2 regions of the Streptomyces sp. QH1-20 genome follow, and region 2 is predicted to be linked to the other one. Evidence: riboswitches for the same ligand, from Rfam matches in the RefSeq annotation. Region 2 holds a riboswitch; the other holds the start of a gene.
The links. A riboswitch is a leader RNA that binds a small molecule or an ion and turns the genes downstream of it on or off. The one in region 2 is predicted to bind cobalamin.
Positions count from the first base shown of each region.

Region 1: another riboswitch for cobalamin. It lies ahead of AB8O64_RS08865 (cobalamin biosynthesis protein); the one in region 2 lies ahead of AB8O64_RS01620 (hypothetical protein).

Region 1 is NZ_CP166299.1:1,987,537-1,992,900, forward strand. Features, by position in the region: gene AB8O64_RS08845 (alpha/beta hydrolase family protein) at 1-135, opposite strand, end outside; gene AB8O64_RS08850 (class II aldolase/adducin family protein) at 212-883, opposite strand; gene AB8O64_RS08855 (anion permease) at 997-2,235, shown strand; gene AB8O64_RS08860 (hypothetical protein) at 2,268-2,516, shown strand; cobalamin riboswitch at 2,631-2,773, shown strand; gene AB8O64_RS08865 (cobalamin biosynthesis protein) at 2,904-3,980, shown strand; gene AB8O64_RS08870 (cobyric acid synthase) at 4,010-5,364, shown strand, end outside.
Region 2 is NZ_CP166299.1:328,305-333,668, reverse strand. Features, by position in the region: gene AB8O64_RS01630 (ATP-grasp domain-containing protein) at 1-481, opposite strand, end outside; gene AB8O64_RS01625 (cysteine synthase family protein) at 478-1,500, opposite strand; gene AB8O64_RS01620 (hypothetical protein) at 1,497-2,480, opposite strand; cobalamin riboswitch at 2,662-2,890, opposite strand; gene AB8O64_RS01615 (MMPL family transporter) at 3,064-5,280, shown strand; gene AB8O64_RS01610 (sensor histidine kinase) at 5,286-5,364, shown strand, end outside.

The DNA.
Region 1 (5,364 bases), 1.7 Mb from region 2:
GGGCGGCGGGCGGCCCGGCGCGGGCTTGAGGGCGGCGTCGCTCGCGTACCGTCCGGCCGCCAGGGCGGCCGCTCCGGCACCGAGTACGGTCGTGGCGGCCGTGCGGAGAGGGGCCGCCGCTGTACGCGGGCGCATCCCTTCCAGTGTGTGGGGCCCCGGCGTCCCCGGCCAGTGGGCGGGGGCGACCCGGTCGGGGACGCCGGGGCGCGGGTCAGCGCTGTCCGTAGCCGCGGAGCTTCTCGGCGACCTCGGCCACCTGGGCTCCGGTCAGCAGCGTCGGGGTGTGGCCGGGGACGGTGGCGGCGGTCAGCCAGAGGCGGCACATCCATTCCAGCTGGGCCGTGCGGTCGTACGCCTGGTCGAGGGTGCTGCCGTAGGTGACCGTGCCGTGGTTGCGCAGCAGGGCTCCGGTGCGTCCGTCGAGGGCGGCCAGGAGGTGCCCGGCCAGTTCCTCGGTGCCGTAGAGGGCGTAGGGGGCGACCCGGACCGGTCCGCCGAGGGCCGCCGCCATGTAGTGGACCAGCGGCAGCTCGTCGACGAGGGTGGAGACGGCGGTGGCGTGGACGGCGTGGGTGTGCACGATCGCCCGGGCGTCGGTGGCGCGGTAGACAGCGAGGTGCATGGGCAGTTCGCTGGTGGGGGTCAGCTCGCCGAGGACCCGGCGGCCGTCGAGGTCGACGCCGACGGCGTCGTCGGGGCCGAGCCGGTCGTAGGGGACTCCTGAGGGAGTGACAAGAACAACATCGCCCACCCGGGCGGAGACGTTGCCGGAGGTGCCCACCACCAGCCCCTCCGAGGTGGTGCGACGGGCCGTGGAGACCACGTCCGCCCATGTCCGCGGGATCTCCCCGGGGTCGGCTATCCGGTCTTCGGTCGCTGTCATCGTTATCCGCCTCCGGTTGGCGTCACTGCTCGGTCCGTTCCAGTTCACCTTCCGTTCACCCAGGGTCCCTACGGTCGCCGCGTACCTGACCATCGAGCTGATTGCCTGGGTGAATGGAAAACATCACGCTTCTCATCGGGATCGTGATCGTCACGGCCTTGGTGTTCGACTTCACGAACGGCTTCCACGACACGGCCAACGCCATGGCCACCACCATCTCCACCGGGGCGCTCAAGCCCAAGACCGCGGTGGCCATGTCGGCCGTGCTGAATCTCGTCGGCGCGTTCCTGTCCGTGGAGGTCGCGGCGACGATCTCCAAGGGCATCGTCGACGAATCAGGCATCCGGCCGGAGATCATCTTCGCCGGACTGGTCGGCGCGATCGTCTGGAACCTGCTCACCTGGCTCGCGGGCCTTCCCTCCAGCTCCTCGCACGCGCTGTTCGGCGGCCTGATCGGCGCGACCATCGCCTCGGTGGGCACGGACGCCGTCCACGGTGACGCCGTCGTCATGAAGGTCCTCATCCCCGCCGTCGTCGCCCCGGTCGTGGCCGGCCTGGCGACCGTGCTGGCGACCCGGCTGACCTACCGTCTGGCGCGCGACACCGACCCCGAGGCCAGCGCCAAGGGTTACCGCGCCGGGCAGATCGCCTCGGCCGCCCTGGTCTCCCTGGCCCACGGCACCAACGACGCCCAGAAGACCATGGGCATCATCACCCTCGCCCTGATTTCCGGCGGCGCGCTGGGCGCGGACGCCGACCCGCCGATGTGGGTCATCGCCTCGGCCGGCATCGCCATCGCGCTCGGCACCTACCTCGGCGGCTGGCGCATCATCCGCACCCTGGGCAAGGGCCTCGCCGACATCCAGCCGCCGCAGGGCTTCGCCGCCCAGACCGGCGCCGCCGTCACCATCCTGGCCTCCTCCCACATCGGCTTCGCGCTCTCCACCACCCAGGTCTGCTCCGGCGCCGTCATGGGCGCGGGCATGGGCCGCAAGGGCGGCGTGGTGCGCTGGTCCACCGCGGGCCGCATGATCGCCGCCTGGGGTCTGACCCTCCCGGCCGCCGGCCTCGTCGGCGCCGGTGCCGCTCTCCTTGCCGACCAGGGCGACTGGGGCGTCGCCACGGTCGCCGTGCTCGCCGTCGCCGCCTGTGGCGCGATCTGGCTGGCCTCGCGCCGCAAGCCCGTGACGCACGACAACGTCAACGAGCTCGACGGCCAGGTCGCCGAGCCCGCCGGTGTCGTCACCACCGCCCTCCAGGCCGTCGCCCCGCCGCCGGCCGGGTTCGTCCCGGCTCAGGCCGCCACGGCTCCCCGTGAGCCCGAGCGCACCCCGGCCGCCGCGACCGGCTGACGCCGGACCAGCCAGCCTTAAGGAAGTACGCAATGAACATCGACTGGGCATCCCTCGGCCAGGTCTTCGGCGTCAGCCTCGTCGTCACCGTCGCGATGGTGGGCGTCTTCACCCTCGGCATCGTCGGCACGTCCCGCAAGCCCCAGGGCACGCGGGACGGCGCCGCCGGTGCGGCGGCAACCGCCACCGCGCCGACCGCGGTGGCGCGCACCGGCGCGTACGCCTGCTTCGCGCTGTGCGCGGCGGCCGTCGCGTACGGCATCTACCTCATCGTCGCCTGATCGTCCGCGCACGACAGTCCACCCACGGCCCGGGGCGGCCATGGCCGCAGGTCAAACGTGAGTTGACGGCCGTTCCCGGGCCGTGGTGGACTTCCGGGGCCAAACGGCGACAGCAAGAGGAAGCCGGTGCGAGTCCGGCGCGGTCCCGCCACTGTCACCGGGGAGCGCTCCCCCACCCCGTGGGTCCATAGGGGTCACGGCTCGTCGAAGCGAGCTGGAAGACCGGGGGCAGCGCCGATCCGGGAGCCAGGAGACTCTGGTCGCCGGTCACGTCGAACCAGGGCGCGGACCCTGAGTGAGGACACATCGCGATGCCCGGCTGCCGCCCCACACCCCCTCCCTCCGTCTTCCGTGCACCCCTCCGAGGCATGACGGCGGTCTGATCCGATGCGTGCCGATCACGTCGGTTTCGCGTCCGGTGCCGCGCTCGGCTTTCTCGGCGACCTCCTCGTGGGCGACCCCCGCCGCGGCCACCCCGTGGCCGCCTTCGGGCGCGCCGCGCAGGGCGTCGAGCGACGGCTGTGGCGCGACCACCGCGGCTACGGCGCCCTGCACACCCTGGTGTGCGCGGGCGGCACCGCCGCGGCCGCCGGGCTGCTGACCCGTGCCGTACGGAACTCCCCCCGCGCGCAGGTCGCGCTGACCGCCGCCGCCACCTGGGCCGTGCTCGGCGGCACGTCCCTGGGCCGTGAGGCCCGGGCCATCGGCGGCGCCCTGGCCGCCGGGGACCTGGACGTCGCCCGGGAGCGGCTGCCGCATCTGTGCGGCCGTGACCCGCAGGCGCTGGACGCGCAGCAGATCGCGCGGGCGGTCGTCGAGTCCGTCGCCGAGAACACCTCCGACGCCGTGGTGGGCGCCCTCGTCTGGGGCGCCCTCGGCGGTGTGCCCGGCCTCGTCGGCTTCCGCGCGGTCAACACCCTGGACGCGATGGTCGGCCACAAGTCCGCGCGCTACCGGCGGTTCGGCTGGGCCTCGGCCCGGCTCGACGACGTCGTCGGCTGGCCCGGCGCCCGGCTCACCGCCGCCCTCGCCGTCCTGGCCGGCCCCGACCCGCGCGGCGCCTGGCGGGTGGCCCGGCGTGACGCCGCCCGGCACCCCAGCCCCAACGCCGGTCCCGTCGAGGCCGCCTTCGCCGGTGCGCTCGGCGTGCGGCTGGGCGGCACCCTCGCCTACGCGGGCCGCGTCGAACACCGCCCCGTCCTGGGCGCGGAGCTGCGCCCGGTCCGGGCGGCCGACATCGAGCGCGCGGTACGGCTCTCGCGCCGGGTGTCGCTGCTGGCCCTCGGGGTGGCGATCGCCGGGCGGTACGCCGTCACCGGCGCGCGGGCCGCGACGCGCTCCACGAGCGGTGCGCCGACCGGCCGCGCCCTGGGCAGACTTCCGGCGGCCGTCCCGGCCGTACGGACAGCACTACGGATCACACAACGGGTCATAGCTCCGACGCAGCACAGGAGGAACCGGTGACAGCGGACAGGAGCGGGCCCACGGGCCCGCTGGGCGGGGGCCTGCTGGTGGCCGGGACCACCTCGGACGCGGGCAAGAGCGTGGTCACGGCGGGGATCTGCCGGTGGCTGGTCCGCCAGGGCGTCAAGGTCGCGCCCTTCAAGGCGCAGAACATGTCGCTGAACTCGTTCGTGACGCGCGAGGGCGCCGAGATCGGCCGGGCGCAGGCCATGCAGGCCGCCGCCGCCCGCGTCGAGCCCAGCGCCCTGATGAACCCCGTGCTCCTCAAGCCCGGCAGCGACCGCAGCAGCCAGGTGGTGCTGCTGGGCAAGCCGGTGGGCGAACTCAGCGCGCGCGGGTACTTCGGGGGGCCTGGGGGCCCCGGGGAGTCGTCGGGTGCTTCGCTGTACGGCGGGCGGCGGGAGGCGCTGCTCGGGACGGTGACGGAGTGTCTGGAGGAACTGCGGCGTACGCACGACGCGGTGATCTGTGAGGGCGCCGGCAGCCCCGCCGAGATCAATCTGCGCCGCACGGACATCGTCAACATGGGCATCGCCCGGGCGGCGCGGCTGCCGGTCGTCGTGGTCGGCGACATCGACCGGGGCGGGGTCTTCGCGTCCTTCTTCGGTACGACGGCGTTGCTGTCCCGCGAGGACCAGGCGCACATCGCGGGCTACATGGTCAACAAGTTCCGGGGCGATGTGACGCTCCTGGAGCCGGGCCTGGACATGCTGCGGGACCTCACCGGCCGGCCGACCGTGGGCGTGCTGCCGTTCGCGCACGGCCTCGGCATCGACGAGGAGGACGGTCTGCGGGTCTCGATGCGCGGCGCGGTGCGCGAGTCGGTGGTGGCCCCGCCGCACGGCGCGGACGTGCTGCGCGTCGCGGTGTGCGCGGTGCCGCTGATGTCGAACTTCACGGACGTGGACGCGCTGGCCGCGGAGCCGGGCGTGATCGTGCGCTTCGTGGACCGCCCGGAGGAGCTGGCCGACGCGGATCTGGTGATCGTGCCGGGCACCCGGGGAACGGTGAAGGCGTTGGCCTGGCTGCGTGAGCGCGGGCTCGCGGACGCGCTGAAGCGCCGCGCCGCCGAGGGGCGGCCGGTGCTGGGCATCTGCGGTGGCTACCAACTGCTGGGCGAGCGCATCGAGGACGACGTGGAGTCCCGGGCTGGCACGGTCGAGGGCCTCGGACTGCTGCCGGTGCGGGTGCGGTTCGCCCGGGAGAAGACGCTGGAGCGCCCGGTCGGCGAGGCCCTCGGCGAGCGCGTGGAGGGCTACGAGATCCACCACGGCGTCGCGGAGGTGACCGGCGGGGACGAGGCCTTCCTGGACGGCTGCCGGGTGGGTTCGGTCTGGGGTACGCACTGGCACGGTTCGCTGGAGAGCGACGGCTTCCGCCGGGC
Region 2 (5,364 bases):
GGCTGCCGGTTCCGGCGGTGTCCTTCAGGACGGCGGGGAAGCCCACCTCCTTCCCCAGCCGACGCGGGTAGTCGGCGTCGGCCCCCAGGGCTCCGGCCTCCACTGCCCGGCCCCTCGTCAGGCCCGCCTCGTGGAGCAGATTGCGCACCCTTGCCTTGTCCCGCGTCAGCTCCAGCACGGCGGCGTCCAGGCCGGGCAGCCGGAAGCGGGCCGTCAGCTCGGCACCGACCAGCGTCCAGGTGTCGGTCGAGCTGATGAGCCCCCGCAGCCCCGGGAGGCGGGCGAGGTCCGCGGCCACGGCCTCCACGTCGAAGGTGTCGATCTCGACCACGTCGAGGGCCCCGTCCGGCAGCTGCCGCAGTTCGTGCGCGTAGACGAGCGGGTCGCGGGTCAGCAGCCGGATCCGCTCGCCGAGCGCGTCGGCGGCCCGGACCAGGTGCCCCAGGCCGAAAGTGAGGGCTTCCAGGGAGACCACCGTCACGATGCGAGCTCCTTCTGCCGGCCCGGTGCGGGGCTGCGGTTCCAGGCCATCGTCGACCAGGGCATGGACAGGTCCGCCGGCGACGTGATCTCGGCCGGGCCGAGCGCGGCGGTGTCCAGGGCCTCGCGGTGCCGGGCGAAGACCCGCTCGACGTAGCGGTGACCGGTGTCGGCCCCGATCACCAGATGGAGCCGGCCGGGGCAGCGGCGCGCCTCCCAGGAGGCGGCGAGGTAGGCGGCGCCCGTGGACAGGCCGGCGAACACCGCGTGCTCGCGCAGCAGCGCCACGGCCCCCGCCATGGCGTGCTGGAAGTCCATCCAGTGGATCGCGTCGTACAGATGGTGGCGGACGTTGTCGAAGACGATCGAGGAGCCGATGCCGGCGATGATGGCCTCCGGATCGTGGTGGTCCTCACTGCCGAAGGTGACGCTCCCGAAGGGCTGCAGACCGATCAGACGGACCGACGGATCACGCCGGCGCAGATGCTCGACCAGCCCGCCCGTGGAGGCGCCCGACCCGATCCCCCCGACGACGGTCAGCGGCCGGTCCGGGAGCGCGGTGGCGACGATGTCCGCGAACTCCCGGTATCCCAGATAGTGGATGTCGTCGTGGTACTGACGCATCCAGTGGACGTCGGGACGCTCCGCCAGGATCTGCCGCACCCGCGCCACGCGCAGCTCCTGGTCGAGTGCGAGGTTCTTCGACGGGGCGACCTGCTCGACGGTGGCGCCGAGGATCTCCAACTGGGCGCGGGTGGTGGCGTCGACGGTGGTGGACGCGACGATGTGGCAGCGCATGCCGTAGCGGTGACAGGCCAGCGCCAGTGCCTGGGCGTAGATTCCGCTGGAGCTGTCGACGAGGGTCTGCCCGGGCCGGACCGTGCCCCGGTCGAGCAGTCGGCGCACCGCGGCGAGCGCGGAGTAGATCTTCATGGATTCGAAGCGGGCCAGGACCATGCCGTCGGACAGTCGGATCAGGTGCGGGGACTTGAGAGCGTCGGCGATATGGGCGTGTATCACCCGTAGCCTCCTTGGGCGAATGAGCACTGGTGGCCGAGCGTGTGGAAGAAGCCGGACAGTTCGTCCTTGAGCGCGGGGGAGGGGCGGCGGGCGAAGAGATAGCCGACGAGGCAGCCGGTGTGCGCGACGAACACACCGTCCGCCCCGAACTCCTCGCGGTGTGCCAGCACGGTCTCGAACGTGGCTTTGGGCAGCACCTCCTGGGAAAGAGCGGCGCTGGTCGTCGCCGAACGGGCGACAGCCGCGGGATCGGCTGCCGAGAAGCCCTTGAGGAGATCGGTCAGGCAGCGCTCGTAGTCCGCTGACCGCCGCAGGTAGTGCCGCAGCAGCAGCGGGGTCACCGCGGCCGTGTCGACGGTGCCGGCCTCCGTGATGAACGCGGTGTGGAAGGCGATGGCGGTTCCCATGCGGCGGACGACACGGTGCCGGTCACTGAGATACAGCGCGAACTCGTCGAGGAAGACACTGTCCGCGCGTTCGATCGCGGACAGCACCTCGATCACCGCACGCGGGTCGTAGGGCAGCGAGAAGATCCGGAACAGACAGCGCAGCGTCGCCACGATGTCGGCGGTGGAGCTGGCCATGCCCACGCCGACGCGCAGGTCGGAATGGGCACTCCACCGGCCCGGCGGCAGGGTCAGGCCGTAGCGCTCCAGGAACAGCCCGGCGGCCCGCGCCGTCTTCTCCCCGGCCGGCAAGGCCCCCGGAGGGCCGGCACCCCGGGTGAAATGCACCCAGGAGTGCCGGTCGACGGGGAAGGAGACGAGCGCGATGCGTTGCTCGCCCTCGTGTCGGAGCGGCCCCTGGAACAGCTCCCCGAGGGTGCCGTGGCACACCCCCGAGAAGGTCCGCCCGTCCCGTGCACACGGAACGCGGAGCACGGGCCGCGCGTCGACGACGGCTCGATCGGTCTGCGGCGCCGTGCCGACCGCCGTACGGGAGGGCGGGACGGGGGCGCCCCCTTGCCCGGAGGACGTCACCGAGGCGGCCTGGGGGGAGGGCGGCGAGGGACATCGGTCACCAGGGCACTCCTTCGCGCGTCGCCGGGATCCCGGGACCGCTGAGGGCACGCGAAGGAACAGCGGACGCCGCCCGGCACGAGCACGATGCCCACCTGCACCCGCCGGCCCACCCTCGAGGCCACCGCGATCAGCGCGTGCGGGCCGCACGCGCGCAGTGGGCAGGTTTCGGACTCGTGGGCCTGCGAGGTCGCACGCGACCTACCTCGCACCTACCGGCCGTCGCTTCCCGGACCCGTTCTCCCGGACCGGTGCCGATGACGACGTTCGTTCCCACTCACCGTTGCGGGGCAGTCCCGGACTCCCACCGGGTTCCCTCTTACGACGCGGCTGCCAGGCGGACAGCGCGAACCGACTGCGCCTCCAGAGTAAAGGGGCGGACGCGTGTGCGACAGGGGGCCTGACGACCCCACCGGGGTGTGAGGGAAAGGGACTTGGGGCGAAGGGGGCTGGGGGCGACCCCTCGTGTCCACCGACCGGTGGACACGAAGTTCAACCGGTCGAGGCTCATGGCAGCGGCACCCCGGCGACCAGCATGGACACCATGACGACCTTCCCTGTACGTATGGCCCGTTGGAGTGCCGGGCACCCGTGGCGCGCGATAGGCGGCTGGTTCCTGTTCGTCGCCCTGTGTCTCGGCGCCGGGATCTCGGTGGGCGCCAACGCCGCCACCAGTGAGGATTTCCGCGTCGGTGAAGCGGGCCGGGCGGAGGCCATGGCGGCCGGGGGCGGACTGCACCAGAAGCCCGTGGAGCGCGTGCTGATCACCGCGAAGCCCGGCACGGACACGCTCGACCGGACCGCCGCGGACACCGCCGCCCGGGACATCACCGCCCGGATGCGGAAACTTCCCGAAGTCGCCTCCGTGGGCGCGCCCGTGCGCTCGGCCGACGGCAGAGCGGTCCGGGTCGATGTGACCATGAAGGGCCCCGAGCTCGACGGCAAGAAGCACGTCGCACCGCTGCGGGCGCAGACCGCCGCGGTGCGGGCCGCACACCCCGCACTGCGCGTGGAGGAAACCGGCAGCCCCTCCATCAGCAAGGGCGTCGAGAAGCTGCGCGGCGACGACCTCTCCCGCACGGAGATCATCGCGCTGCCCGTCACCCTGATCACCCTGCTGTTCGTCTTCCGCTCCGTGGCGATGGCCACCGTGCCGCTGCTGCTGGCACTCTCCTCGATCGCCGCCGCCATCGGCCTGTCCATGCTGGCCTCGCACGCCTTCCCCGACGCGGGCGTCGGCACCAACGTCATCCTGCTGATCGGCCTGGCCGTCGGCGTCGACTACACCCTCTTCTACCTCAAGCGCGAACGGGAGGAACGCGCCCGGGCGGGCGGCCGGCTCAGCTCGCAGGCCGTGGTGGAACTCGCCGCGGCCACCTCCGGACGGGCCGTCGTGCTCTCCGGGCTCGCCGTCGCCGTCTCCAGCGCGACGCTGTACCTGGTGGACGACGTCATCTTCTCCTCGATCGCCACGGGCGCGATCGTCGTCACCCTGGTCGCCGTGGTCAGCTCGCTCACCGTGCTGCCCGCGCTGCTGGCCACGTTCGGTGAGCGGGCGGAGCGCCGCGCGCTGCGCAAGGCCGCCCGCGCGGCCGGGAGCGGGACCGCACAGCCGAAGCACCCCCGGCAGCCGAAGGGCGGTGCCGGTCGCCTCACCGGGGCCGTCCTGCGCGCCACGAGCAGGCGTCCGGCCGCCACCCTGACCGTCGCCGTCCTCGCGACACTCGCCCTGGCCGCCCCGCTGCTGGACCTCGAACTGACCGACATGGGCCGCGAGACCCACTCCCGCTCCATCCCCGCCATGCAGACGTACGACCGGCTGAACCACGCCTTCCCGGAACTGAAGTCCATGCACCAGGTCGTCGTACGCGCTGAGCCCGCCCTCGCCGACGAAGTGACCGGCGCGCTGCGCGAACTCGCCCGCCGCGCCGAAGCCGACCCGGCCCTCACCGGCACGGCGGAACTGCGCACCTCACCCGACCGGCGCGTCAGCCTCCTGGAACTGCCCGTACCGCACCACGTGAGCTCCGACGCGGCGCAGACATCCCTCGAACGCCTCCGCGGGACGTACGTACCGGCCACCGTCGGCCAGGTGACCGGCGCCCGGACCGCGGTGACCGGGGACGTCGCCCGCTACGCCGACTACCCCGAGCACCAGAAGCAGAAGCTGCCGATCGTCATCGGGTCCCTGCTCCTGGTGACCTTCGCCATGACGGTGTGGGCGTTCCGCTCCGTGCTCCTCGGCCTCATCGGCGTGGCACTGAACCTGCTCTCGGCCGCCGCCTCGCTCGGTCTGCTGGTGCTGGTCTTCCAAGGCGAATGGGCCGAGCCCCTGCTCGACTTCACCTCCACCGGCTCGGTCGGCTCCCGGGTACCGCTGTTCCTGTTCGTGATCCTCTTCGGCCTGTCGATGGACTACCAGGTGTTCGTCATCAGCCGGATCCGGGAGGGTGTGCTCCGCGGTGTGCCGACCCGGCAGGCCGTACTCGAAGGCATCGGCGGCTCGGCGAGTGTGGTGACCAGCGCCGCCTTCGTGATGGTGACGGTGTTCGCCAGCTTCGTGCCCCTGCACATCATGGAGATGAAGCAGATCGGCTTCAGCCTGGCGGTGGCCGTACTGATCGACGCCTTCGTCATCCGTATCGTGATCCTGCCCGCACTCATGCTGCTGCTCGGCGACAGGTGCTGGTGGCCGTCGCGGAACGGTCGCGGAGCACCGCCCGTCGTCCCGGTCGGCCGACCGCTCGAAAACGTAGGCTGACCAGCATGATTCAACGGCCACAGCCCAACGACCGGTTCTGGATACCGACGCTTCACCGGTGGTACACCGTCGCCTGGGTGCTCC